2 regions of the Listeria sp. ILCC792 genome follow, and region 2 is predicted to be linked to the other one. Evidence: a T-box and tRNA genes for the amino acid it is inferred to sense, from the RefSeq annotation. Region 2 holds a T-box; the other holds one or more tRNA genes.

Region 1 (3,224 bases), on a different contig from region 2:
GATATAGCCATTCTTTTCGTAAAACCGGTGTGCCGCCTTAAATTTATCCGTCGTTCCTAAAAAAATATGTGACTTGCCGTTTTGCGCACAAAATTCTTCAAGCGTTTCTAAAAGGCGCTGCCCCGTTTGATATTCTTTTCCTCGATAATTTTCATCCGTAAAAAGCTTGCGAATGGTTGCGTTTGGCCCGTCGATAAACCATGTAGCAATCGTGCCCACAACAGTGTCTCCATCACGCGCAATCCAAAATCCCCCGTCAGCGTAGAAGTTCCCAATATCCATCAAATCTGGCTGATCCGAAAGCGAAATCGGCACATTAAACTCCTTCTGCTGAATGCGCAAAATCAATGCGACAACCTCTTCATGGTAACGTTCCGTATATTTTTCAATCTTCATGTCAATTCCTCCTTTGAAAGCAATTTTTCAATCACGCTCATCGCTTCAACCAAATCCCGCATCTCCTGATCCGTCAATTTCTGCGTCATTTCGCTAAGCGCCAAGTTCGCAAGCGCCACAAATTTCTCAATCTCCGCCTGCCCCTTTTCCGTAATAAAAAGTGCAAAGTGTCGTTTATCACCAGCAAGCTGCTGTTTTTGAATCAGCCCCGAAAGTTCAAATCTCTTCACAATGCGACTCATGTACCCTCGGTCAACCCCAATCGCATCGCCAATCTCAGAAGCCGTCTTCCCATTCTCAAAATCAATTTGTTGCAAAACCCTCACTTCAGTCAGCGGATAAGGATTATGATAGATTTTCTGGTCAAGTTTTCCTAATATGCTAGCATAAAAGCGATTAAATCGCCGAATCTCACTAATTTGATCCATCCAATTCCCCTTCTTTCATTTTTATTAGTATAAAACATATAGTTGACAAAATCAACTATATGTTTTAAAAAAAGCATTCAAACTGAATGCTCCTATCTATTCCTCTGTCATACAAACTGTTTCCCATTCTTCCTTTTCAAGCAAAATCCAACTACGATTTCGAATTTCAATGCGCTTTTCTTTAACTAAATCATTTTTAATTTTGATAAAATATTCCCGACTTACATTGCTATATTTTGCGAGCTTTGACTGATTACAAGCTATCGGAATATAAATTTCCTGATCATTTTCAACCCCAACATCCAAAGCAATTTGATATAAAACTGCCTCAATTCGTTCTCTGCCTGGCAACCGATATCTCTCAAGCGATTCAGTCATCCGCTTCATCGTATCGCAAACAATTTCATCCGTATACTTCTCACGCTCAATCTCCATTAGAAAACTTTTTCCCCTTGAAAAAAATTGAAACCATTCATGCTGAGAATCAAGACGAAAAATACTCCCTTGCTTTAAAACTTTTATTAAAGTCCCATTGGATTCCTGCACAAGGTATCCTTCTACAACTAAAAAAACACCTTCACCCTGAATCTGCTGGTTTCCAGTAAAAGCTATAACCTCTTTTTTTGGTATGTACATTTAATCTCCTCCAGATTCTATCACTCTATTCCTAATAAGGAAAAAAGTTAGCTGTTTGGCTGACAGCTAACTTCCAATGGGATTGCGGCAACTAAAAGTAATCAGATTCGTATAGGTGCCTGGTGAGCAAATACAATCTTTTTAGAAGTCACAATGTGATAACTCTATAATAACACACTTTTCTTGTGTTAAATTTGTCTATTTGTACATTTTTAGCCTTAAATTGTGACCATTTTTCTACAATTTTCCATTCTAGAAAATTCAATTAATTTATTTTAGCAATGTTATAATAAAAACTGCAACGAAAACAACGTAATTAAACGTTAATTTTAACGCATATCTAAAAAAAGAAAACCCCCAAAACCTATACAGGTTTGGGAGTGCTTGGATACCGGCGGCCGGGGTCGAACCGGCACGACCTTGCGGTCACTGGATTTTGAGTCCAGCGCGTCTGCCAATTCCGCCACGCCGGCATAATGTTTGAATAAACTTATTATAAAATTTTTGAAAGAAAAAAGCAATGGAGGCGCCAACCGGATTTGAACCGGTGATAAAGGTTTTGCAGACCTCTGCCTTACCACTTGGCTATGGCGCCTTAAAAAAGAAAAAAGCGGAAGACGGGGTTCGAACCCGCGACCCCCACCTTGGCAAGGTGATGTTCTACCACTGAACTACTTCCGCAAAAACTGGGCTAGCTGGATTCGAACCAGCGCATGACGGAATCAAAATCCGTTGCCTTACCGCTTGGCTATAGCCCATCAATAAAATTAAAGGGCGGATGATGGGAATCGAACCCACGAATGTCGGAACCACAATCCGATGCGTTAACCACTTCGCCACACCCGCCATAATTCAATTATAAAGTTTTATGTTATGGCAGGGGCAGTAGGAATCGAACCCACACTGGAGGTTTTGGAGACCTCTGTTCTACCGTTAAACTATGCCCCTATCAAAAAAATAATGGTGGAGGGGAGTGGATTCGAACCACCGAACCCGAAGGAGCGGATTTACAGTCCGCCGCGTTTAGCCACTTCGCTACCCCTCCGTATTAAAATAAAAGTGGCTTGGGACAGAATCGAACTGCCGACACCTTGAGCTTCAATCAAGTGCTCTACCAACTGAGCTACCAAGCCAAATGGCGGTCCCGACGGGATTTGAACCCGCGATCTCCTGCGTGACAGGCAGGCATGTTAACCCCTACACCACGGAACCACGATTGCGGGGACAGGATTTGAACCTGCGACCTTCGGGTTATGAGCCCGACGAGCTACCAGACTGCTCCACCCCGCGATAATAATATGGTGGAGGTTAACGGGATCGAACCGCTGACCCTCTGCTTGTAAGGCAGATGCTCTCCCAGCTGAGCTAAACCTCCATAAATAACATTCTAACTTAAAAATAAACTTTTGTCTAAAATAAAAGTGACCCGTACGGGATTCGAACCCGTGTTACCGCCGTGAAAGGGCGGTGTCTTAACCGCTTGACCAACGGGCCATAAAATAAAATATGTAGTAATCACTTGGAAACGGAGAGCAAGGGATTCGAACCCTTGAGACGGTTATCCCGCCTACACGGTTTCCAACCGTGCTCCTTCGGCCTCTCGGACAGCTCTCCAAGATTTTAAAATTAAATGGCTCCACAGGTAGGACTCGAACCTACGACCGATCGGTTAACAGCCGATTGCTCTACCACTGAGCTACTGTGGAATAATACATTGCCCGGCAGCGACCTACTCTCACAGGGGGAAGCCCCCAACTACCATCG
Region 2 (8,145 bases):
GCTTAGAGCCTTTATTTTATTTCATTACATATGTTAATCAAGTAATTTTCTCAAAACCTACTTTTTCCAAATTTAAATATGACGTTAAAGCGTTTTGTTGCATCTCGCAAAACATCAGCAAAATGAGAGAGTATATCGAAATATACTCTCTCTCAAGTCAAGCATTTCTTAAAAACTTATTTAGTCAAATACGTATTTTTGTACGTATAGTCAGGACCAAATGGATTTTTTTGTAAATCCTTAATATAAGATTGTTGCAAGTATGCATTTGAACGGTGGTAAAGTGGCGAAATCGCTACATCATCTGTAAGCAAGATTTGCTCTGCTTTAACCATTTCATCCCAACGTTTTTGTGGTTCAGCCGCATAAGTCACAGCTGCATCTTCTAAGATTTTATCATAATCAGGATTAGAGTAGCTCATTCTGTTTTGAGCGCCACCTGTTTGGAATAAATCTAAGAAAGTAGATGGATCTTGATAGTCAGGACCCCAACCACTCATAGAAACATCATAATCTTGGTTTTGGTCGTTTTGCAAGCGAATCTTGAATGGTACATTTTTAAGGTTCACTTTCAAACCATCAAGGTTAGTTTCTAATTGGTTTTGAATAAATTCAGAAGATTTTTTAGCATTTTCAGTATCATCACTTGTAAATTCTAAAGTAAGGTTACTTACTCCTAGCTCTTTCAAACCTTGTTTCCAAGCTTTTTGAGCTTCTTCTTTATTGTATTCTAAGTGTGCGCCAGATTCTTTCACATAGTCTTCTTTGTTACCTGGATCAAATGTGAAATCTGGTGGCACTAAGTTGTTAGCTGGTTTAGAACCATTTTGAAGTACAGTATTTACATACGCTTCTTTATCAATTGCAAGTGCAATTGCTTTACGAATGTTTTTATTTGCAAGTGGAGTTTTCTTCCCTTTGCGTTCTTGGTTAAATTTAATGTAGAAAGTTGAAGAATCATTAACTACAGTGTAGTCTTTATTATCTTTATTTTGGGCAGAATATTCAGCACTTAGAAGCGCGCGGTCAATTTTACCAGTGTTATAAAGATTTAAGTTAGTTCCTGCGTCTTGAACAACTTGAACATTGATTTGTTTCAATTTCACAGCGTCTCTATCCCAGTAGTTATCGTTTTTAACGTAAGTCCATTTTTTATTCGTTCCTGTCCAATCTTTCAATACGAAAGGACCGTTATATAAAATATTATCACTGTTTTGAGCATATTTTTCGCCTTTTTCCGTTACAAACTTCTCATTTAATGGGAAGAATGTTGGGAATGCGAATAATGAATTAATGTAAGCAGCTGGTTTAGATAATGTAATTTCAAGAGTTTTATCATCTACTGCTTTAATCCCTAATTCTTCAGGTTTCATCTTACCTGCTACAATTTCTTCACCATTTTTGATAGCGGAGAATAAGTAAGAATACGTTGCAGCTGTGTCTGGGTTAACCGCACGTTGCCAAGCAAAGACATAATCTTTGGCTGTAACAGGGTCACCGTTAGACCATTTTGCATCGTCACGTAATTTGAAGGTATAGACTGTTTTGTCATCACTAACTTTTGGTTCTTCAGCGGCTCCAGCAATTGCAGGAATACCATCTTTGTCAAGCGCATATAGACCTTCATTTGTTTGGTTAAGTACATTTAAACCAACTTGGTCATCTGCTTTTGAACTATCAGCAGAAGGAATTAATGCTGATTCTGACAAGTTAAGAACTTGTTCCCCTGATGCTTTACCATCACCTGAGCCTTTTTTATCGTCGGACGAAGAATCATTTCCTCCTCCACATGCTACTAAGACTAAGCTCAGTACAAGTGTCAATCCAAGAGCTAAAAATAATTTAGATTTTTTCACTAAATATACCTCCCTTTTTTATTTTTCTGAAAAATTGTTTCACTTGTTATTATACCTCAGTTTTTTAAGCTTTGTAAATTGATTTAACCAAATATTTCAAATCAAGGCTAAAAGTGATAAATTTCAAAAAAATTCTCACAATGGCTAAAGAATATGAAAAGTCTGACAAATAACACATACGTTTAGTACATTGATTTGAAAGACGAAACACCATTGATTAAGTTTTCAGAAAATAAATCTAGTTTAGTCAAACTACTTTTGCCTTGAATTCGGAATTTGTCTATCAAAAAACAAGCAAAACTAAAATACTAACAAAAAGTGATGTTAATCCCGAATAATTTTAGGATTATATTTATTTATATACTTTTTTTTTGCTCTTGTCTATATAAAAAGACTAAAAAATAAATTTAATTTATGAATCATTAATAAAAAGGTTGATATAATGGGATTTTTCAAAATAAAAAATTGTAACATTTCATTACATCATCAGAAAGCCAGTCACTCACTCATTTATTACTAAATATCTACAATTGTCCGAATAATCTGTCGTCATATCTGCTAAACAATTAAAATTCGTCTACCTTCTTTTTTTATGCTAAAGTAATACAAGAATCAAAAACGCGAGGTGACATGCATTTGTTAAAACGATTAATCATCTATACGGTTATTCAAGAAGTTCTTATTCTAATTATAATGCTTTTTCAGCAACATTTTACGCTCCTGCAGTATATTGACCTTTCCTTTTATGTTGGTTTTAGCGTCTTCATAATAGGTCTTATCGTTTATATTATGCGCTCTGGCTTTCTTGACCGCGTACACGACGGTTTTCGTAAAGTGTCCCGGAAATTTAAAGGCGAAGAAGATAACGAGTTTTCGGATATGATGCTCTCGGAACTTGTCGGCATTCCGTATCTCGATATTTTGATTAGTTCTCTCATTGTGCTTGCTTCAAGTTTTCTTGTTATGCTGTTTTATTATATGTAAGAGTTTGACAGCTTATTCCATTTCTTGGTAAAATGTCATTACTATAACTGATGCGTTAGAGGGAAAATAGTACATTTTGTGTAAACTATTTATAGAGAGCTTGTGTTTGGTGGAAACAAGTATAGAACAAAATGGAATGGGCTTCCCGAGAACTGCTTGTGAACTTTTAGTAGCAAGTGGCGGCTTAAGACCGTTATCTTATGAGTGCTTTTTAAAGCAATTAGGGTGGTACCGCGGACAAACCGTTCGTCCCTAGCAGAATTTTTTGCTAGAGACGGGCGGTTTTTATGTTCTCTCGATCGCATATTAATTTTAGGAGGAAAACAGGATGAAAAAAGTTATTTTTTCTGGTATTCAACCGAGTGGTGATTTAACACTTGGGAATTATATCGGCGCATTAAAACAGTTTGGTAGCTTCCAAGACGAATATGACTGCTACTACTGTATTGTTGACGAGCACGCCATTACGGTGCCTCAAGACCGCTTAAAACTTAGAAAGCAAATTAGAAGCTTGGCCGCACTGTATTTAGCGGTTGGTTTAGACCCAGAGAAAGCGACCTTATTTATTCAATCAGAAGTTCCGGCGCACGCGCAAGCTGCATGGATTTTGCAATGTAATGTGTACATTGGCGAGCTGGAGCGAATGACCCAATTTAAAGATAAGTCTGCTGGGAAAGCTGGTGTCAGCGCAGGACTACTAACTTATCCGCCGCTAATGGCTGCCGATATTTTACTCTATCAAACCGATCTTGTTCCGGTTGGTGACGACCAAAAGCAGCACATTGAATTAACGCGTGATTTAGCGGATCGCTTTAACAAAAAACATAACGAAATCTTTAAAATGCCCGATATTTTCGTTCCAAAACAAGGCGCGCGCGTGATGTCTTTACAGGAACCAACGAAAAAAATGAGTAAATCCGATGAAAATATTAAAAGTGCCATCTATTTGTTAGATCCTCCAAGCACGATTAGGAAGAAAATCAAGAGTGCGGTCACCGATTCATCTGGTGTCGTGCAATATGACAAGGAAAGTAAGCCTGGTATTTCTAACTTACTCTCCATTTATTCTGCTTTAACGGGCGAAACGGTTTCTGCCATCGAAGAAAAATACGCGGGGAAAGGCTATGGCGATTTTAAATCTGACCTTGCCGAATTGGTTGTTCAGGAATTAGAGCCGATTCAAACGCGCTACGAAGACTTTCTGCAATCTGATGAATTGGATAGAATTCTTGATGAAGGTGCTGAAAAAGCCCGTTTTGTTGCTAATAAGACCCTTAAAAAAATGGAAAATGCCATTGGACTCGGCCGCAAACGCCGTTAAAAAAAGAAGCCAAAATCAATTTTTTGATTTTGGCTTCTTGCTTATACAATTTGCAGCGTAACATCGATGTTGCCGCGTGTTGCTTTGCTGTACGGACAAACTTGGTGGGCTTTTTCAATCAACTCTTTGGCAGTCGCTTCGTCCACGCCGTCGATATGTGCTACCAAATCCACACCAACTTTAAATCCGTTGTCTTCTGGATCGTTATATAGGGAAACTGTTGCGGTTACTTCGCTTTTGCCTGTTACGCCTGCTTTTCCCATAACAAGTTCCAGCGCGCTATTAAAGCAAGAGCTATATCCGGCGGCAAATAGCTGTTCTGGATTTGTGCCACCGCCTCCGTCGCCACCAAGTTCCTTCGGCGCCGAAATATCAAAGAAAAAGACATTGTCCTCTGAATGCACTTCCCCGCTTCTGCCACCTGTATTAACAACCGTTGTTTCATATAATTTTTTCATTTTTTCTCCTCCTAAATTAAATAACTTTTAAGTGTCTCATTCAAGTTTTTCACATCTGCAAGTAAATTTGTATGCCCAACTTGCCCAGAAAACAATTGCTGAATGCATGCATTCACTGCGCCAATAACTGCGCCTTCCAATTGGCTACCCTTTTCCGTCAAAGAGATGATGACGACACGCTCGTCGCTTTGCTTGCGGTTCCGGAGGACTAGCCCATCTTGTTCCATTCTTTTAAGCAAAGGGGTCAGTGTTCCGCTATCTAAATCTAGCTGTGCGCCAAGTTCCATTACGCTCTGTGCGTCTTGTTCCCAGAGGGCGAGCAAAACGATGTACTGTGGGTAGGTTAGCTGGAAGGGACTGAGCGCTTTCCGGTAGTATTTTGTGAAGTTGCGCTGGACGTTATAAATTGCAAAACATAGCTGCTCATCTAGTAATCGATGATTTGTTTCCATAAAATCATCTCCTTTTATATTGTTCACAATTTAATTGTAAGCAATATTTTAACAAAAAGCGAATTGTTTGCTCAAAAAAAAGGACTTGAACAATATTGTTCAAGTCCTTTATCATCACGCCTCAAATTTTTTAAATACTAGCGTCGCATTATGTCCGCCGAAACCAAATGAATTGGACATTGCCACTTTTACATCTTGCTTCCGCGCAACATTTGGCACGTAGTCAAGATCGCAAAGCTCATCTGGATTTTCAAGATGGATCGTTGGTGGAATCACACTATCGCGAATCGTTAGAACAGAGAAAATGGCTTCAATTCCGCCAGATGCGCCTAATGTGTGCCCTGTCATAGATTTTGTTGAACTAACAGCTAACTTATAAGCATGGTCGCCAAAAACCGTTTTAACTGCAGCTGTTTCGAATTCATCGTTATAACCTGTACTTGTTCCGTGTGCATTAATATAGTCTACACTTTCCGGCTCTAATCCAGCATCGTTTAAAGCTTGTTTCATCGAACGTGCTGCACCTTCGCCGTTTGGAGCTGGTGCTGTAATATGATGCGCATCACTTGTTGAACCGTAGCCAACAACTTCTGCATAAATTTTAGCGCCACGTGCTTTAGCGTGTTCATACTCTTCTAAAATAACAATTCCTGCACCTTCACCGATAATAAAGCCATCGCGGTCTTTATCAAATGGACGGCAAGCTGTTTCAGGGTCTGGATTTAGCGACAAAGCTTTATTAGCACAAAAGCCAGCGAGCGCCATTTTTGTAATTGGTGCTTCACTTCCACCTGTAATCATCACGTCGGCATCGCCACGTTCAATCACTTTGAAAGCATCACCAATTGAGTTTGTGCCTGTTGCACAAGCCGTCACCGTTGCGGTATTAATTCCTTTGGCACCAAAACGGATTGATACTTGACCAGAAGCCATGTCTGGAATCATCATTGGAACAAAGAATGGGCTAACTCGGCGAAGACCACGATTAATATACGTATCATATTGTGTTTCAAAAGTTTCCATTCCGCCGATACCAGAACCAATCCAAACGCCTACACGCTCAGCATTGGAATCATCAATTTTAAAATCAGCGTCGTTTAATGCCATTTCTGCACCTGCAATTGCATAGTGAGTGAAACGATCCATCTTACGAGCTTCTTTTTTCTCGATATATTTTTCAACATCGAAGTCCTTTAATTCAGCAGCAATTTTCACTGGGAAATCATCAGGATTTAAACGCGTTAATTCTTTAACACCGTTAACACCATTTTTCGCGTTTTCCCAAGAAGTTTCTGCATCATTTCCAAGTGGTGTAACTGCTCCAATACCAGTAACGACTACTCTTCTTCTTTCCATGTACTCATCTCCTTGTCTTTGGGCTCATGAAAAAACAACTTCTGTCAACTGACAGGAGTCATCCTTAATATTTGTTGCTTCAAAATAATAAATAAAAATATAGCAAAAACATATAGCCAACTTGGCAGCTATTGTACAAATAAATAGAGCTTGGTTTGAAGCAAAATTCAAGCCGATTTTATTATACCACAAAAGAAAGAAAGGTGTCTTTATCTATACATAAAAACACCTCAAACATCTAAAAATCAAAGCATTTATTTACCCCAACGGAGAACTAGCGCTCCCCAAGTTAAACCTGCGCCGAAGCCAACAAGTAATAAGTTGTCGCCGTCTTTTACTCGTCCTTCCTCGACCGCATCGATTAAAGCAAGTGCGATGGACGATGATGATGTATTGCCGTATTTATGAACCGTCTTCATTAATTTTTCTTCTGGTAAATCTAGACGCTCACGCGATGCTTCCATGATACGAATATTTGCTTGATGAGGAATTAGCAAGTCTAAGTCCGCTTTCTCTAAGCCAGCTTTTTCTAACACTTGCATTGACGCATCACCCATTTTACGCACAGCAAAACGGAAAACTTCACGTCCATTCATATACATTTTATTATTCTCTGCTTTTAAATTTAAATATTTACCGCCTGAACCATCAGAACCTAAAACAAACGATAGCAAACCTTTATCTTCAGAAACTGGCCCCATCACAACTGCGCCAGCACCATCACCAAATAATACAGCTGTACTTCTGTCGTCCCAATCGGTAATTTTTGATAACTTATCTACCCCAACAACAACAACATGCTTGTAAGCCCCTGTTTGGATAAATTGAGAAGCTGTCACAACGCCGTAGGTGAATCCGGAGCATGCTGCTTCTAAGTCCATGGCTGCAGCGTTTTTAGCCCCCAAACGATCTTGAATAATATTCCCAACGGACGGAAAAGTAGCTTCTTGGGTTATCGTTGCCACAATAAATAAATCAATATCTTCAGGCGTCAACCCTGCATTTTCAATTGCTTTTTTGGCCGCCTCATAAGCCATGTCATGTGTATATTCATCGTCACGCGCAATACGTCTTTCCTGAATTCCTGTACGCGTGCGAATCCATTCGTCAGATGTTTCCATCATTTTTTCCAAATCAAAGTTAGTTAATACTCTTTCAGGAACATATTTCCCTACTCCTAGAATACCTGCGTTCATTGTTTCTCCTCCATATAAAGCTGTCTTTATGACCTGGTGCTAATTTTAACAGATATTAGTCCGATTAGCAATTTTATTGTTTTTTTATGTAAAAAACCCCCAGCACAAAAACTGTACTAGGGGAATAAATTAGAAACTAAATTTCGGATTTAATTGTCCTTTATAAGGCTCATGTTCCACAAAAACAACAACATCATTTCCTGCTGCATCTTTGCCGATTCGTTTATACGTAAATTTATTTGGATTTAGTTCTGTAAGTTCAAGTGCGGCGCCGTATTTATTTGTTCCAATTGAAACGTGCGCGCGAATTTTATTGCCATGTAAAACGTCAAAGTAGCCATAGTCCATCCGACTTTCACCCGTTTGCAAGTTGTAAAATTCATATTTATTCGTCTTGCTATCAAATTTTGCTAAGCTAATGAAGTTCCGATTTTGAGCCGTCACATCATTTCCTTTTTCATCTAAAACTTTTGTGCCATTCCAAAGCCGGTTTCCTAAAATTTTATCTCCGTCAACATATTT

Evidence for each region. The T-box of region 2 lies ahead of trpS (tryptophan--tRNA ligase). A T-box ahead of a tRNA ligase gene usually reads a tRNA of that ligase, here a tRNA-Trp.
Region 1: it encodes a tRNA-Trp, which carries the amino acid that the T-box ahead of trpS (tryptophan--tRNA ligase) is inferred to sense. The anticodon was not compared.

What each region holds. Positions count from the first base shown of each region.
Region 1 is NZ_FYBO01000015.1:44,588-47,811, forward strand. It holds gene CFS60_RS13020 (GNAT family N-acetyltransferase) at 1-396, opposite strand, end outside; gene CFS60_RS13025 (MarR family winged helix-turn-helix transcriptional regulator) at 393-824, opposite strand; gene CFS60_RS13030 (Crp/Fnr family transcriptional regulator) at 921-1,460, opposite strand; tRNA gene CFS60_RS13035 (tRNA-Leu) at 1,850-1,933, opposite strand; tRNA gene CFS60_RS13040 (tRNA-Cys) at 1,982-2,055, opposite strand; tRNA gene CFS60_RS13045 (tRNA-Gly) at 2,070-2,141, opposite strand; tRNA gene CFS60_RS13050 (tRNA-Gln) at 2,147-2,218, opposite strand; tRNA gene CFS60_RS13055 (tRNA-His) at 2,234-2,306, opposite strand; tRNA gene CFS60_RS13060 (tRNA-Trp) at 2,335-2,408, opposite strand; tRNA gene CFS60_RS13065 (tRNA-Tyr) at 2,422-2,505, opposite strand; tRNA gene CFS60_RS13070 (tRNA-Phe) at 2,521-2,593, opposite strand; tRNA gene CFS60_RS13075 (tRNA-Asp) at 2,597-2,672, opposite strand; tRNA gene CFS60_RS13080 (tRNA-Met) at 2,677-2,750, opposite strand; tRNA gene CFS60_RS13085 (tRNA-Val) at 2,760-2,835, opposite strand; tRNA gene CFS60_RS13090 (tRNA-Glu) at 2,883-2,954, opposite strand; tRNA gene CFS60_RS13095 (tRNA-Ser) at 2,987-3,074, opposite strand; tRNA gene CFS60_RS13100 (tRNA-Asn) at 3,092-3,166, opposite strand; rRNA gene rrf (5S ribosomal RNA) at 3,177-3,224, opposite strand, start outside.
Region 2 is NZ_FYBO01000002.1:275,489-283,633, forward strand. It holds gene CFS60_RS03965 (peptide ABC transporter substrate-binding protein) at 177-1,856, opposite strand; gene CFS60_RS03970 (DUF3899 domain-containing protein) at 2,493-2,840, shown strand; T-box leader at 2,887-3,097, shown strand; gene trpS (tryptophan--tRNA ligase) at 3,169-4,161, shown strand; gene CFS60_RS03980 (organic hydroperoxide resistance protein) at 4,203-4,619, opposite strand; gene CFS60_RS03985 (MarR family winged helix-turn-helix transcriptional regulator) at 4,631-5,071, opposite strand; gene fabF (beta-ketoacyl-ACP synthase II) at 5,186-6,427, opposite strand; gene CFS60_RS03995 (beta-ketoacyl-ACP synthase III) at 6,682-7,623, opposite strand; gene CFS60_RS04000 (DUF4822 domain-containing protein) at 7,753-8,145, opposite strand, start outside.